One region of the Mesorhizobium sp. AR10 genome, then DNA from elsewhere that is predicted to be linked to it. Evidence: riboswitches for the same ligand, from Rfam matches in the RefSeq annotation. Region 1 holds a riboswitch; the other holds the start of a gene.
The links. A riboswitch is a leader RNA that binds a small molecule or an ion and turns the genes downstream of it on or off. The one in region 1 is predicted to bind S-adenosylmethionine.

Region 2: it holds a riboswitch for S-adenosylmethionine, as region 1 does, so the genes downstream of both, LHFGNBLO_RS04635 (O-succinylhomoserine sulfhydrylase) here and metX (homoserine O-acetyltransferase MetX) in region 1, are expected to answer to the same signal.

Annotation. Positions count from the first base shown of each region.
Region 1 is NZ_CP080524.1:1,802,322-1,810,135, reverse strand. Features, by position in the region: partial or broken gene LHFGNBLO_RS12260 (gamma-glutamylcyclotransferase) at 77-612, opposite strand; gene LHFGNBLO_RS12255 (DUF2125 domain-containing protein) at 736-1,734, shown strand; gene LHFGNBLO_RS12250 (sugar kinase) at 1,744-2,667, shown strand; gene LHFGNBLO_RS12245 (prephenate/arogenate dehydrogenase family protein) at 2,673-3,608, opposite strand; gene hisC (histidinol-phosphate transaminase) at 3,613-4,722, opposite strand; SAM riboswitch at 4,876-4,953, shown strand; gene metX (homoserine O-acetyltransferase MetX) at 5,042-6,211, shown strand; gene metW (methionine biosynthesis protein MetW) at 6,208-6,822, shown strand; gene LHFGNBLO_RS12225 (DUF1330 domain-containing protein) at 6,846-7,166, opposite strand; gene LHFGNBLO_RS12220 (glycosyltransferase family 2 protein) at 7,519-7,814, shown strand, end outside.
Region 2 is NZ_CP080524.1:237,650-245,463, reverse strand. Features, by position in the region: gene LHFGNBLO_RS04640 (ceramide glucosyltransferase) at 1-1,074, shown strand, start outside; gene LHFGNBLO_RS04635 (O-succinylhomoserine sulfhydrylase) at 1,125-2,315, opposite strand; SAM riboswitch at 2,373-2,450, opposite strand; gene LHFGNBLO_RS04630 (2'-deoxycytidine 5'-triphosphate deaminase) at 2,533-3,627, shown strand; gene LHFGNBLO_RS04625 (ABC transporter substrate-binding protein) at 3,722-4,489, shown strand; gene araD1 (AraD1 family protein) at 4,654-5,655, opposite strand; gene mmsB (multiple monosaccharide ABC transporter permease) at 5,850-7,142, opposite strand; gene mmsA (multiple monosaccharide ABC transporter ATP-binding protein) at 7,139-7,814, opposite strand, start outside.

The DNA.
Region 1 (7,814 bases):
TCAGGTCCGGAGCCTAACCTAGGTCTGGCCCCGGCGACGTCAAAGGCCTGGTCGCGTTTTCCAACCAGCCAGGGCTTCACAAAGGCGCGACTTGCCGCGCCACCTCTTCCAACCAATGGTCGCGGATGCCCAGCGCCTCGAGATGCTCCAGCGTGTTGAGCACATAGTCTTCGTTCTTTCCGGACTGGCCAACGGCGCCGCGAACGATATCAGCCGCATCGGCCTCATCGAGCCCACCCGCATACTGTTCATGGTGACGGTCGACGATGTAGGTGACTGCCTCGACAGGCTCGCCCCCATTCGTCCCGGCCTTGTCGAGGCGGACGGAGAGTACGCGCTCAAGATAGACATTGGTGACCAGTTCACGCTCGCGCAGATAGGCAATGACCTCGCCGCGCAAATCGCCGGGCACGCGAAAGGCCAGCCCGATGCAGGAGCACCATGGTCGAGGCCGAGCACCAGCCCTGGCCGCTCGCGCGTTCCGCGATGCACGAAGGAATAGACGCAGAGCGACCGGCGGTAGCCGTACAGGCGCGCGCGCCGCGTCTCGACATGCGCGAATCCCGGTCGCCAGATCAGTGACCCGTAGCCAAAAACCCAAAAATCGCCCATATCGCCGAGCCTGATGCACTAGAGTGACGACACCGCACCGGAATCGGTGTTGTTCTGCCTACCTTTTTGCTGGGCGTAAAACGACAGCCCGCTCACCACATTCGCGTTAACGAGAGCCGCAGCATGACGTCAAGTGACGAGCGCCCGCCGAATTTCCGCCGCCGCCTGTTCTGGCTTGCCGCTTTCATCGTCGTGCTGTTCGGCATCTACAGTGGCGGCTGGTTCTATCTGGCGGACAGGGTCAAAAGCGAAGCCGACAGCGCGGTGGCAGCGCTCAACGGCAACGGCATCGAGGCCGGGTGCGCCAATCTCACGGTCAGCGGCTACCCGCTCAGCTTTGCCGTTTCCTGCGACAACATGGCTTACGAGGATGACGCCAGGAACATTGCCGCCTCGACCGGCAGCTTCAATGCCGTCGCACAGATCACGCAGCCCTTGTCGCCTGTCGCCGACCTGCGGGGACCGCTCAGAACCTCGGTCCCCGGCATGGTGCCGTTGTGGATCAACTGGGACAATCTGCAGGCCAGCGTGAACCTGTCCTGGCCCTTGCCCCGGCGCATTTCACTGCAGGCCGAAGGCCTTTCCGGCCAGACCGATCCGGCCGACGACACCGACCCCGTAGAGCTGTTCAGTGCCGGAACGGCGGCGGGGCAACTGCGTCCTAACGGCGGGGACGTCGACTATACCGGCAGCTTTGCCGATCTCGAAATCGACCCCGAAGCGATCGGCGGACGCGTGCTGCCGCCGCTCGACGGCAGCGGCGACGCGACGCTCAAGAACGGCGTGGCGCTGATCAAGACGCAGACCAAGAGTCTGCGTGGCCAGGCGGTCGATATCCGCAAGCTCGATCTGTCGTCGGGAACCGCGCGCATCACCGTTTCCGGCCCGGTGTCGGTCGATGCCGAAGGCCTTGTCAACGCCGAGCTGACGATCAAGCTGAAGGATCCGAAAGCCGTGGCCGCAATCCTTGCCACCGCCATTCCTGAGCAGAAAGGCCCGATCGAACAGGGCTTTGCCGGCCTGGCACTGCTCGGCAACGAACCGTCAATGCCGCTCAGGATCGTCAAGGGCAAGGCCTCGCTCGGCTTCATCCCGCTGGGCAAGATCAAGCCGGTCGAATAGCACAGTCTCATGAACAGACCCGTGAACCTCCTCAGCGTTGGCGCCCTGACGCTCGACACGATCCTTCGCGTCGATACACTGCCCGCGCATCAGGGCAAGTTCATCGCCTCGGACGGCGTCCAGATCGCCGCAGGCATGGCATCGAGCGCTGCCTGTGCGGCACGCCGGCTCGGTGCAGAGGTATCGCTGTGGGCGAGCGCGGGCGATGATGCCGTCGGCGACCAACTGATCGCCGGGATCGAGGCTGAAGGCGTCGATTGCGGATTTGTCCGGCGCGTCGTCGGTGCCCGATCGGCGCTGTCCTCCATCCTGGTCGATGCCCATGGCGAGCGCATCATCGTGCCTTTCTATGACAAGCGCGCCCAGGCCGATCCCGAGAAGCTGCCTGCCACCGACCTCTCCGCATTCGACGCCGTGCTGGTCGATGTGCGCTGGCCGGGCGCTGCCTCCCTGGCTCTGACTGCGGCGCGAGCCACCAGCCGTCCAGCCATACTCGACGCCGACACCGCACCGCTCGACGTGCTGGAACGCCTGTTTCCGCTGGCGTCGCACATTGTCGCATCGGAGCCGGCGGCGCGCATCCTCTGCGGCAAGGAGCTTAGCCCGGAACAGGCCTGTGAAGCCCTGGCGCGACGCACCGATGCCCTCGTCGCGGTAACGGGCGGCGCGGCGGGAAGCTGGTGGTTCGACCGCTCCGCCGGATCCGTGCGCCATGTCGCCGCGCCAAGGATCAAGGCGGTGGACACGCTGGCTGCCGGCGACGTGTTCCACGGCGCCTTTGCCGTCGGATTGGCGGAAGCCATGCCGGTCGAACACGCGTTGCGCTTTGCCAGCGCCGCCGCGGCGCTCAAATGCCTGCGCTTTGGCGGCAGGCTGGGCGCGCCCGACAGGACCGAGACGCTGGCGATGATGGCGGCTCACTGGCCTGCCTGAAAAACTCAGCCCTTTGCCGGGTGCTCGACGGCCTGGCGTCCGAAATCGGGAACGTCGATGTCCTGGCCGGCCTCGATGATCGAGCGGCGCACGGCGCGGGTGCGGGTGAACAGGTCGAACAGCTTTTCGCCGTCGCCCCAGCGGATCGCCCGCTGCAGCGAGGCGAGGTCTTCCGAAAACCGCGCCAGCATTTCGAGGATGGCATCCTTGTTGTGCAGGCAGACGTCCCGCCACATGGTCGGATCGGAGGCGGCGAGACGGGTGAAGTCGCGAAAACCCGAGGCTGAATATTTGATGACTTCGGACTTGGTCACCGACTGCAGATCGTCGGCGGTGCCGACGATGTTGTAGGCGATGATGTGCGGCAGATGCGAGACGATGGCCAGCGTCATGTCGTGATGCTGGGGGTCCATCGTGTCGATGTTGGAGCCGCAGCGCCGCCAGAATTCCGAGAGCTTTTCCAACGCGTCTGGATCAGTGTCGGGCAACGGCGTGAAGATGCACCAGCGGTTCTCGAACAGATCGGCGAAACCGGCATCCGGTCCCGATTTTTCGGTACCGGCCAGCGGATGGCCGGGAATGAAGTGCACGCCATCGGGCACATGCGGCTGCATTTGCGCGATGACCGATGCCTTGGTCGAGCCGACATCGGTGAGGATGGCGCCTGGCTTCAGCGCCGGGGCGATTTCGGCGGCGACCGCGCCCGAAGAGCCGACCGGCACCGAAACGATGACCAAATCGGCATCGCGGACCGCCTCTTTCGCATCCGTGGTGTAGGAATCGCCAAGGCCAAGTTCGCGCGCTCGCGCCAGCGTCGCAGCGCTTCGGGTCGAGATGGCGATGTGACGGGCCAGCCCCTCGCGGCGGATGATTCGGGCCAGCGACGAGCCGATCAGGCCGATACCGACCAGCGCGATCTTTTCGAACATCGGTGATGTCATTGCTTCAGCTTTTCAGAAATGTCGTGAGAGCGGCGACAACGCCGCGATTGGCCTCTTCGGTGCCGATGCTCATGCGCAGCGCATTCGGAAAACCGTAGCCGGAAACGCGCCGCAAAATATAACCGCGCTGGCTCAGATATTCGTCTGCCGCAGCCGCCGAATGCTTCTGGTCGTCGGCGAAGTGGATGAGGATGAAATTGCCGACGCTCGGCGTCACCCGCAGTCCAAGCCTGGTCAATTCCTCGCTCAGCCAGGCCAACCAGGTCTCGTTATGGGCGACGCTGCGCTCGACATGGGCGCGGTCGCGGATCGCGGCTATGCCGGCCTCGATCGCCGTCGCGTTGACGTTGAAGGGACCGCGCACGCGGTTGATCGCGTCGACGATATGCGTCGGCGCATACATCCAGCCGATCCGCGCGCCGCCAAGACCGATCTTGGAGAAGGTGCGAGTCATGACCGCATTCTCGGCGCCGCCCACCAGTTCGATGCCGGCTTCATAGTCGTTGCGGCGGACATATTCGGCATAGGCGGCATCCAGCACCAGAAGCACGTTCCGGGGCAGGCCGGCATGCAGGCGGCGCACCTCCTGGAACGGCACATAGGTGCCGGTCGGGTTGTTGGGGTTGGCGAGGAAAACAATCTTGGTGCGCGGCGTCACCGCGGCAAGGATCGCATCGATGTCGGCGCGCTCGTCGGTCTCCTTGACCGATACCGGGACGGCACCAGCCGACTGGATGTAGATCTTGTAGACCATGAAGGCGTGTTCGGTGAAAATTGCTTCATCGCCGGGCGCGAGATAGGTCTGCGCCAGCAGGCCGAGAATCTCGTCCGAACCGTTGGAACAGATGATGTTCGCCGGGTTGAGGCCGTGCACCTCGGCGATCGCCTCGCGCAGCCGCCTGGCGGTGCCGTCGGGATAGATGTCGAGCTTTCCAGCAATCTCCCGCGCCGCCTCTATCGCCTTCGGCGAGGGACCGAGCGGGTTCTCGTTCGACGACAGCTTGTAGACCTTGGCGACACCGGCGGGTGCGGCGCTCTTGCCCGGCACATAGGCTTCGATGTCCATGATGCCCGCGCGGGGCGTTGGCCGTGCCTGATCCGGTCTCTGGTTCATGTCGCAAAATCCGTCGAGAATGCTTCCGCTGGCGAGAATGCTTCCGCCGAGAAGCCGCTGCGGAAATACAAGCCGTGGCCCGGAATGTCGAGAGGTGGCAGTGGTGCGGGCGGCTGACCGTTGACGCCCGCACGCGTCCGCCCTAGAAGAGATACCAACTTCCGTGGTGATTTGGCCGGTCGGCTTGCAGCCACGTTAAACAACTTGCTAAAGGGCCGTTTGCATCCTGTAACCGGCTTTGCGAAGGCACTGCCGGTTTTTTGTTGTCCGCGACCGGCCGGACGACGACCGCATCGATGCGGAATGTAAGAGAGACGTAATGGCCGCTCTGCGCGCTGGAAAGACCAACAACGAGGCCGACGCACCGTCGAGCCCAGTGTTGCGTTTCGGCGCCGACAAGCCGCTCAAGCTCGACGCGGGCACACTGCTGTCGCCGTTCCAGATCGCCTACCAAACCTACGGCACGCTCAACGACGCCCGCTCCAACGCCATCCTCGTCTGCCATGCGCTAACCGGCGACCAGCACGTCGCCAGCACCAATCCGGTGACCGGCAAGCCGGGCTGGTGGGAAGTGCTGATCGGCCCCGGCAAGATCATCGACACCAACCGCTTCTTCGTCATCTGCTCCAACGTCATCGGCGGCTGCCTTGGCTCCACCGGCCCGGCTTCGACCAATCCCGCCACCGGCAAGCCCTATGGGCTCGACCTGCCGATCATCACCATCCGCGACATGGTCCGGGCGCAATTGATGCTGGTCGACCATTTCGGCATTGAGAAGCTGTTCTCGGTGCTTGGCGGCTCGATGGGCGGCATGCAGGTGCTGGAATGGGCGTCGAGCTATCCGGAGCGCGTCTTCTCGGCGCTGCCGATCGCCACCGGCGCGCGTCATTCCTCGCAGAACATCGCCTTCCACGAGGTCGGCCGGCAAGCTGTCATGGCCGATCCGGACTGGCATGGCGGCAAATATTTCGAGCATGGCAAGCGCCCGGAAAAGGGGCTGGCGGTGGCGCGCATGGCCGCCCACATCACCTATCTGTCGGAAGCCGCCCTGCACCGGAAGTTCGGCCGCAACCTGCAGGACCGCGAAGCGCTCACCTTCGGTTTCGACGCCGACTTCCAGATCGAAAGCTATCTGCGTCATCAGGGCATGACCTTCGTCGATCGCTTCGACGCCAACTCCTATCTCTACATGACCCGTTCCATGGACTATTTCGACCTCGCCGCCGACCACGGTGGGCGGCTGGCCGACGCCTTCGCCGGCACCAGAACCCGCTTCTGCCTGGTCTCCTTCACCAGCGATTGGCTGTTCCCGACCGAGGAGAGCCGTTCGATCGTCCATGCGCTGAACGCCGCCGGCGCATCCGTATCCTTCGTCGAGATCGACACCGACCGCGGCCATGACGCCTTCCTGCTCGACGAGCCGGAACTGTTCGCCGCCATCAACGGCTTCATCGGCTCAGCCGCGCGGGCGAGAGGGCTCGCCTTATGAGCGTGAACCGCGCCCAGCGCGTCGACCTCGAAGTCGTCGCCGATCTCATCCCGCCGCAATCGCGAGTGCTGGACGTCGGCTCCGGCGACGGCTTGCTGCTTGAATTGCTGCAGGACACCAAGCAGGTCGACGGCCGCGGGCTGGAGCTGTCGCAGCGCGGCGTCAACGAATGCGTGGCGCGCGGCCTCAGCGTCATCCAGGGCGACGCCGACAAGGACCTCGAATTCTATCCCGACAAGGGCTTTGATTTCGTCGTCCTGTCGCAGACCTTGCAGGCGACCCGCAACCCGAAGCTGGTGCTCGACGAACTGCTCAGGATCGGCAACCGCGCCATCGTCTCCTTCCCCAATTTCGGCCACTGGCGGGTGCGCCTGTCGCTGTTCCTCAACGGGCGGATGCCGGTGACCAAGGACCTGCCCTACTCCTGGTACGACACGCCCAACATCCATTTCTGCACCATCCGCGACTTCGTCAATCTGTGCGACGAGCTCGGCGCGACGGTCGAGAGGGCAACCGCGCTCGACGGCAACGGCCAGAAGATCGGCCTGTCGATGCCGTGGTGGTTCTGGAATTTCTTCGGCCAGCAAGCGGTGTTTCTGCTGAAGCGATAGCGGAAGCCTGCCGGCCCACGTGCCTATTCCAGAACATCCGTGGCTTTGTGCGGATGCCGGACGCCATCAGCGAAAACCACATCGGAGCGCGAGTTGTCGGTGCGCAACGCCAGGATCTCCTGATAGGCCCGCGAATGATACCATCCGCGTGCATGCTCCCTGTCGGGAAACTCGATGACAATCAGATGCCCTGGCCAGTCGTTTTCGATCACCTCCACATCGCCGCCATGGACCAGAAACCGGCCGCCGAAAGGTTCGAGCGTGGCATCGATCTTCTGCAGATATTCGACGATCTGCGGACCCATTGTGGCTTGGCGCATATGGGCAACGGCGTATGCGGTCATGGCTGAACTCCCTGTTGGATCGAAGCCGAAACAACCGGCTTCATGAGGGCAATCTGCCTGGACCTTGAACGCCGGTCGATTACGTCGGGAGTAATAGGTATGTTTACATTTTTGCCGGCGATGAAGATATCTTCCGCAAACCGTTTGGGGATTCCCAGCCGGTAGGCGGTGTGGCAATTGAGGCGCTGGTTATGGAATTCGCCGGGCCGGACAGGTTCCGCTCAACACTTTGTGATGACACGACGGCTGCTTTTTTGTAGCGTCGATTCGAACGCAATTCCGGGGCGGGCCATGGAAGGCGAGCATCAAATCTATCCGATCCCTGCAGAATCCGGGGCATAGCGAAAGCCATATGCCCCGAAAGACGGACCAAGCTCCTCTCATCACGGTGATCACGCCGACCCACAATCGACGTGATCAGGTCGTGCGCGCCGTGGAGAGCGTGCTGGCGCAGAACCTCACCCGCTTCGAGCATATCGTCGTCGATGACGGCTCGACCGATGCGACGGCGGCGGCGCTGGCCCGCATTCACGATCCGCGCCTCATCTATGTCGGCGCGAAATGGCGGGGTGCCAATGCGGCCCGCAATGCCGGCATCGAGCGAGCCCGGGCTCCCATCGTGACCTTCCTCGATTCCGACGACGTCTA
Region 2 (7,814 bases), 1.6 Mb from region 1:
CTTAAGCGGCCGCGCATCATCCCGCCGCCCGTCGGCAATCAGCCGCCGGTGTCGATCGTGGTGCCGTCGCGTGGTGTCGAGCCGTTTACGCAGGAGACGCTGGCGCGCGCCTTTGCGCTCGACTGGCCGCGCTACGAACTCGTCTTCTGCGTCGCTCATGCCGACGATCCGGTGGTCAAGCTGATAAACAGGGCGATCGCCCTGTTTCCGAAGACACCGGCCCGGCTGCTGATTGGCGACGACCGCATCAGCGGCAATCCGAAACTCAACAATTGCGTCAAGGGCTGGGAAGCGGCGCGGCACGACTGGGTCATCCTTGCCGATTCCAACGTGCTGATGCCGAAGGACTATGTCCAACATTTGCTGGCGGCGTGGCGGACCGACACCGGCCTGGTCTGCTCGACGCCGATCGGCTCGCGGCCGGACGGGTTCTGGGCGGAGGTCGAATGCGCCTTCCTCAACACGCTGCAGGCCCGCTGGCAATATGCCGGTGAGGCACTTGGCCTCGGCTTCGCCCAGGGCAAGAGCATGTTGTGGAACAAGCCGATGCTCGACGCCAATGGCGGCATCCGCGCGCTTGCTGCCGAGATCGCCGAGGACGCCGCCGCGACCAAGCTGGTCAACGGGCTCGGATTGCGCGTCAATCTTGTCGCCTCGCCCTTCGAGCAGCCGCTCGGCCAGCGCACGCCTGGCGAAATCTGGTCGCGCCAGGCTCGCTGGGCTCGCCTGCGCCGCGTCACATTTCCGCTGTTCTTCGCGCCCGAGATATTCACCGGGGCGGCGGTGCCACTGGCGCTGGCGCTGATGGCGGCGGCTGGTGCCGGCTTCAGCCTGCCGGCAACCGCGATTGCCGTGCTGGCAGTCGCCTACCTGCCGGAATGCGCCCTGGCCTCGGCCAAGGGCTGGTACCTGTCGCTGCGCATGGTCCCGGCGATGATCGCGCGTGACGTAATGCTTCCCGCCATCTGGGCGCGCGGCTGGCTCGGCTTCGCCGTCGACTGGCGCGGCAACGCAATGACCATCCGCACCAAGGCCATGGCGGCCGAACTGGAAGAGACGCCGTCGGGCGCCTGAGTGGTAGCGCCCGCCTCCTGGCAGGTGAGAGTGTCCTGCCTGACAGCGCCCTATTTGGCTGACTTGAGCGCCTGTTCGATGTCCGCGAGCAGATCGTCCGCGTCCTCGAGGCCGACGGACAACCTCAGCGTGCCCGGGCCGATGCCGAGTTCGGCACGGGCTTCGTCGCTGAGGTTCTTGTGCGTCGTCGTCGCCGGATGGGTGATCAGGCTCTTGGCGTCGCCGAGATTGTTGGAGATCAGCACGATGTCGAGCGCGTTCTGGAAGGCGAAGGCCGCCTGCTTGCCGCCCTTGACGTCAAGGCAGATCAGCGTCGAACCACCCGACATCTGCTTCTTGACCACAGCCGCCTGCGGGTGGTCGGCACGGCCCGGATAGATGACGCGCGCGATTTCCGGCCGCTCTGCCAGGAAGTCTGCGATTTTGCCCGCACTTTCCGTCTGCTGGCGCACGCGCAGCGTCAGCGTCTCCAGCCCCTTCAGCAGCGTCCAGGCGTTGAACGGCGAGAGGCTGGGGCCGGTGTGGCGGAAGTAGTCGTGCAGGTTCTCGTCGATCCATTTCTTGTCCGACAGGATGACGCCGCCCAGGCATCGCCCCTGGCCGTCAATATGCTTGGTCGCCGAATAGACGACGATGTGAGCGCCAAGCTGCAAAGGCTTTTGCTGCAAGGGGGTGGCAAAGACGTTGTCTACGATCAGCCGCGCACCGATCGAATTGGCAAGCGCGGCGACAGCGGCGATGTCGACCACTTCCAGCGTCGGATTGGTCGGGCTTTCCAGGAAGAACAGTTTGGTGTTCGGCTTGACCGCCTTTTCCCAATTGGCGATGTCGGTGCCGTCGACCAGCGTTGCCTCGATGCCGTATTTCGGCGCCAGCGTCTCGATTACCCAGCGGCAGGAGCCGAACAGGGCGCGGGCCGCCACGATATGGTCGCCGGCCCTGGCGCTGCACAGGAGGGCCGCGGTCACCGCCGCCATGCCGGAAGCGGTGGCGCGAGCGTCCTCGGCACCTTCCAGCGCGCACATGCGCTTTTCGAACATGTCGACCGTGGGATTGGCGTAGCGCGAATAGATGAAACCCGGCTCTTCGCCCTTGAAGCGCGCTTCGGCGGCTTGCGCGGTCTCGTAGACATAGCCCTGGGTGAGGTACATCGCCTCGGACGTTTCGCCGAATTGGGAACGCAAGGTCCCGGCATGCACGAGTGCGGTCTGAGGCTTCCAGTTACGCTTCTTGGTGCTCATCGCTTTTGTTCCAGACACAAAAAAACCGGCCGCGAAAGTCGCAACCGGTCCATACGGCCTTGCGGCCCGACGGTCCTTTAGCGACTTGTTTAACGTGGCTGCAAGCCGACCGGCCAAATCACCACGGGATAACGACCCTTTAGACCCGCACCGCGCTTGCGTCAATTCCCGGCTTGATTAAGAGGTTTGTACCAGTGGCCTTCGAGCGGAGCCAGCTTTGCGGCAGACAGGCATTCTTCCCGATCAGGATATTTCCGCGCTTTTCCAATCGGGCGCGCTGAAGTCGCCGCGCGCCCTCGATGCCGACCAGATCCAGCCGGCCAGCCTTGATCTCAGGCTTGGCGACAAGGCCTGGCGCGTGCGCGCCTCCTTCCTTCCAGGCCCCAGCCACCGCGTCGCCGAAAAGCTCGACAGGCTGAAGCTGCACGAAATTGATCTTGCCGACGGCGCGGTGCTGGAAACAGGCTGCGTCTATATCGTGCCGCTGCTCGAAAGCCTGGCGCTGCCTGCCGAGGTTTCCGCTTCGGCCAATCCGAAGAGCTCGACCGGGCGGCTCGACATCTTCACCCGCGTGATGACCGATCGCGGCCACGAGTTCGACAAGATCGCTGCCGGCTACAACGGTCCGCTCTATCTGGAGGTCAGCCCGCGTACCTTCCCGATCGTGGTCCGCACCGGCTCGCGGCTGTCGCAGATCAGGTTCCGCACCGGCAATGCACTTTTGTCGGAAGCCGAGCTGAGCGAATTGCATCGTGCCGAGATGCTGGTCGCCACCGAGCCGCCCAACATTTCCGGCGGCGGTATCGCGCTGTCGATCGATCTCGACGGCGACAAGGACGGTCTGGTCGGCTATCGCGGCAAGCATCACACCGGCCTGGTCGATGTCGACAAGCGCGCCGCGCAGGATGTCGTCGACTTCTGGGAGCCGCTCTACAAGAGCGGCGCCGGCGAACTGGTGCTCGATCCCGACGAATTCTACATCCTGGTTTCGCGCGAGGCGGTGCACGTGCCGCCGCTCTACGCCGCCGAGATGACGCCCTTCGATCCGCTGGTCGGCGAATTCCGCGTCCACTATGCCGGCTTCTTCGATCCCGGCTTCGGCCATTCGGCGTCCGGCGGCACCGGCAGCCGGGCAGTGCTCGAAGTGCGCAGCCATGAGGTGCCGTTTATCCTCGACCATGGCCAGATCGTCGGGCGGCTGGTCTACGAACACATGCTGAAGCGGCCGCAGGCGCTCTACGGCACCGATCTCGGCTCCAACTACCAGGCGCAGGGCCTGAAGCTGTCCAAGCACTTCCGCGCCGCCCGCTGAACTTCCAATCTCCGTCAGACTGCGCTTGCCTGACCGGGCGCGCCATGCTTGGCTGTGCCGGCCGTCAAACGACAAAACTGCTAGGGGAACAAAAATGCAGATTTCGAGATGGATCATATCGGCAGCAAGCGCTGCGATGCTGGCAGCCGGCGCCTTGTCGGCGCAGGCACAGGAAAAATTGAAGATCGGCACCGAGGGTGCCTATCCGCCGTTCAACACCATTACATCGGACGGCAAGGTTGTCGGCTTCGACATCGACATCGCCGATGCGCTTTGCGCTCAGATGAAGGTCGAATGCGAAATCGTCACGCAGGACTGGGATGGCATCATTCCCGCCCTACAGGCCAAGAAGTTCGACGCCATCATCGCCTCGATGAGCATCACCGAGGAGCGCAAGAAGCAGGTCTCCTTCACCAACAAATACTATACGACCCCGCTTTCTCTGGTGGCGCCGAAGGACAGTGATCTCACTTCGACCGAACCTGCGGCACTTGCTGGCAAGACTGTGGGCGCCCAGGCGTCGACCACCCAGGCTACCTATGCCCAGGATGTCTATGGCAAGGCCGGCGCTGAAGCAAAGCTCTACCCGACCCAGGAAGAGGCGATCACCGACCTGCAGAATGGCCGTCTCGACGCTGTCATTTCAGACAAGTTCGTGCTTACGGACTGGCTGAAGAAGTCGAGCGAGGACTGCTGCAAGCTGGTTGGCGACGTCAAGGGCACCGAGACGGAAGCCGGCATCGCCGTTCGCCTGGAGGACACCGCGCTGCGCGACAAGCTCAACGCGGCAATCGACGCCATCGTCGCCGACGGCACCTACAAGAAGATCCAGGCCAAATATTTCGACTTCGATATTTATTGAGGGTGAAGCTGCAATCTCCCCCTTTGAGGGGAGATGGCCGGCAGGCCAGAGGGGTCGCTGCGCGTAGAACGCCAACGCCGTCTGGTGTCGCGGAAGACGTCGGCGCTCCACGCGCGGCGAGCCCCTCTGTCGCCTTTGGCGACATCTCCCCCTCGAGGGGGAGATCAGGCGCTACAGCGCGCCTTCACCGCCACTTTCACCGGCTGCTCGATTTCGAGCGGGTTGCGCAGTGGCAGGCCGAAATCCTGGGCCTCGATTTCGAACGTGTCGCCGGCCTGCGTCCTGATGCCGTCCGCGAACGACAGCGTTGCCGTGCCGAACATATGCACATGCACGTCGCCCGGCTGACGGAAGGCCGAATATTTGAAATGGTGATGTTCGAGATTGGCGATGGTGTGCGACATGTTCGCCTCGCCCGACAGGAACGGCTTCTCCCACAGCACCTTGCCGTCGCGAACGATGCGCGAGGCGCCCCTGATATCGGGCGGCAGGTCGCCGATCAGAATTTCGGGCCCGAACGAGGCGTTGCGCAGCTTGGAATGCGCCAGGAACAGATAATTCACGCGCTCGGTGACGTGGTCGGAAAACTCGTTTGACAGCGTGAAGCCGACGCGGAACGGCGCGCCGTCGTCGCCGATGACATAGATGCCGGCGACCTCCGGTTCTTCGCCGGCGTCCTGCGCGAAAGCCGGCGACATAAGGGCCGCACCCGGCGCCACCGCCATGGTGCCGTTGCCCTTGTAGAACCATTCCGGCTGCACGCCCGTCTGGCCCTTCGCCGGCTTGCCGCCCTCCAGTCCCATGCGGAACATCTTCATCGAATCGGTGAGCTGCTCCTCGCCGTCGGTGCTGAGCTTCTTGTGCATGGAATCGCGCGTCGCGGCCGAGCCGAGATGCGTCAGCCCGGTGCCGGTGAGATGGAGATGCGCGGGATCGGGATGGTTTATCGGCGACAAAAGCCGCCCCTTCTTGTAGGCAGCGTCGAGGTCGACGACCTCACCGAACCCCTTGCGTTCGATGAGCGCGACCAGCCCGGTGCCGGTGCGCGCGGCCTCCATCGCCAGCGAATAGACGCTGCGGGCGCCGTTGATGATCCGGGTCTTGCCGCCGTTGCGGGCAACGACGCGGATGGTCTCGGCGTCGTCGATGATCTGGGAGATCAGCATGGTGTACCCTCTCTCTGGTGCCTTGGCCCGGCCGCCTATGTGGCAAACCCTGACCTGCGCGGCTCGGGACCAATCCGCGCCACGGGTGAAATTCTTCGTCCGGATTGCGCTCGCGGCCTGGTCCCTCAGGGGACTTCTTTGCACCGCCCGGTGGGGCCGCGATGTTACCCGTATGCCTTGCCTGTCCCTCGCCCTTAACCCTTGTTCTTGTTGTAAACGTCGAAGACCACGGCGCCGAGCAGCACCAGGCCTTTGACCACCTGTTGCCAGTCGACGTTGACGCCCATGATCGACATGCCGTTGTTCATGACGCCCATGATGAAGCCGCCGACCACCGCGCCGATGACCTGGCCGACGCCGCCCATGGCCGAAGCACCGCCGATGAACACGGCGGCGATGACGTCGAGCTCGCTGCCGAGGCCCGCCGCCGGCACGGCCTGCCCCAGGCGCGCCGCGATGATCAGGCCGCCAAGCGCCGACAGCACGCCCATATTGATGAACACCATCAGGGTCAGCCGCTCGGTCTTGATGCCCGATAGCTGCGCCGCCTTGGCGTTGCCGCCCATTGCGTAGATGCGGCGGCCGATCGTCATGCGTTTGGTGACGAAGACGAACAGCGCGATCAGCACGCCCATCACCATGAGTACGATCGGCAGGCCCCTGTAGCTGGCGAACTGGTAGACAAGGAACAGCGCCAGCGCGCTGGTCACCAGGGTCTTGATGACGAACAGCGTGAACGGTTCGGCTTCATAGCCATGCTGTTCGCGGGTGCGCCGTGCCCTGAGCCCGAAATAGGCATAGGCGAGCACAGCGATCAGGCCCAGCACAATCGTCGTCATGTGCAGCGTCAGGCCACTGCCCATAATGGTCTTGCCGGCCGCATTTACCGTCGGTGGGATCAGTGTCAGGGGGCCGATGACATCCGGGATGAAGCCGGAGCTGAGCGCCTTGAAGCCGGCGGGAAGCGGCCCGACCGAGGATCCGCCACCCAGCAGCGCCTGGCAGATGCCGCGGAAGATCAGCATCCCCGCCAGCGTGACGATGAAGCTCGGTATTCGGTGATAGGCAATCCAGTAGCCTTGGGCCGCGCCGATGCCGCCGCCCACGATGAGGCAGATGATCGACACCACCAGTGGATTGCTGAACGGGCCGAGCGGCCAGATAACCATCATCATCGCCGCCAGCGCGCCGATGAAACCGGCGACGGAGCCGACGCTGAGATCGATATGGCCGGAGACGATCACCAAGAGCATGCCCAGCGCCATCACGATGATGAAGGAGTTCTGCTGCACCAAATTGCTCAGGTTCACCGGCTTGAACAGCGTGCCGGACGTGGTGAACTGGAAGAACACCATGATGGCGATCAGCGCCAGGATCAGGCCGTAGTCGCGCAAATTGGTGACCAGCGCCGAGACGGCAACGCGCGGCCCCTGCTGTACATCTTCGGCGACGCCGCTTTTCGGCGCGGGAGCGCTTTCGGTGCTCATGATGCTTTTCCTTCTCCCCGAACGATGGCGCGCATGATCTTTTCCTGGCTGGCGTCGCTCGCCGCCATTTCGCCGACCATGCGCCCTTCGTTCATGACGTAGATGCGGTCGGTGATGCCAAGCAGTTCAGGCATCTCCGACGAGATGACGATGATCGCCTTACCCTCGGAGGCGAGGCGGGCGATGATGGTATAGATCTCGTACTTGGCGCCAACGTCGATGCCGCGCGTCGGCTCGTCGAGGATCAGCACTTCCGGATTGGCGAACAGCCACTTCGACAGCACCACCTTCTGTTGATTGCCGCCCGATAGATTGCCGGTCATCTGATAAACGCTGGATGAGCGGATGTTGGTCTTGGCCTTGTAGTCGTTGGCGACGGCCAGTTCGCGCAAATCGTCGATTACGGCGTGGCGCGACACACCGCCAAGGTTGGCCAGCGTGATGTTGTGCTTGATATGATCGATCAGGTTGAGACCGTAGGTCTTGCGGTCCTCGGTGACATAGGCAATGCCATGGTCCACCGCCTTGCTCACCGAGGAGACATCGATCGGCTTGCCCTTGAGCACCACCTCGCCGGTGATGCGCCGGCCATAGGAGCGGCCGAACAGGCTCATCGCGAATTCGGTGCGTCCGGCGCCCATCAGCCCGGCGATACCCACCACCTCGCCCTTG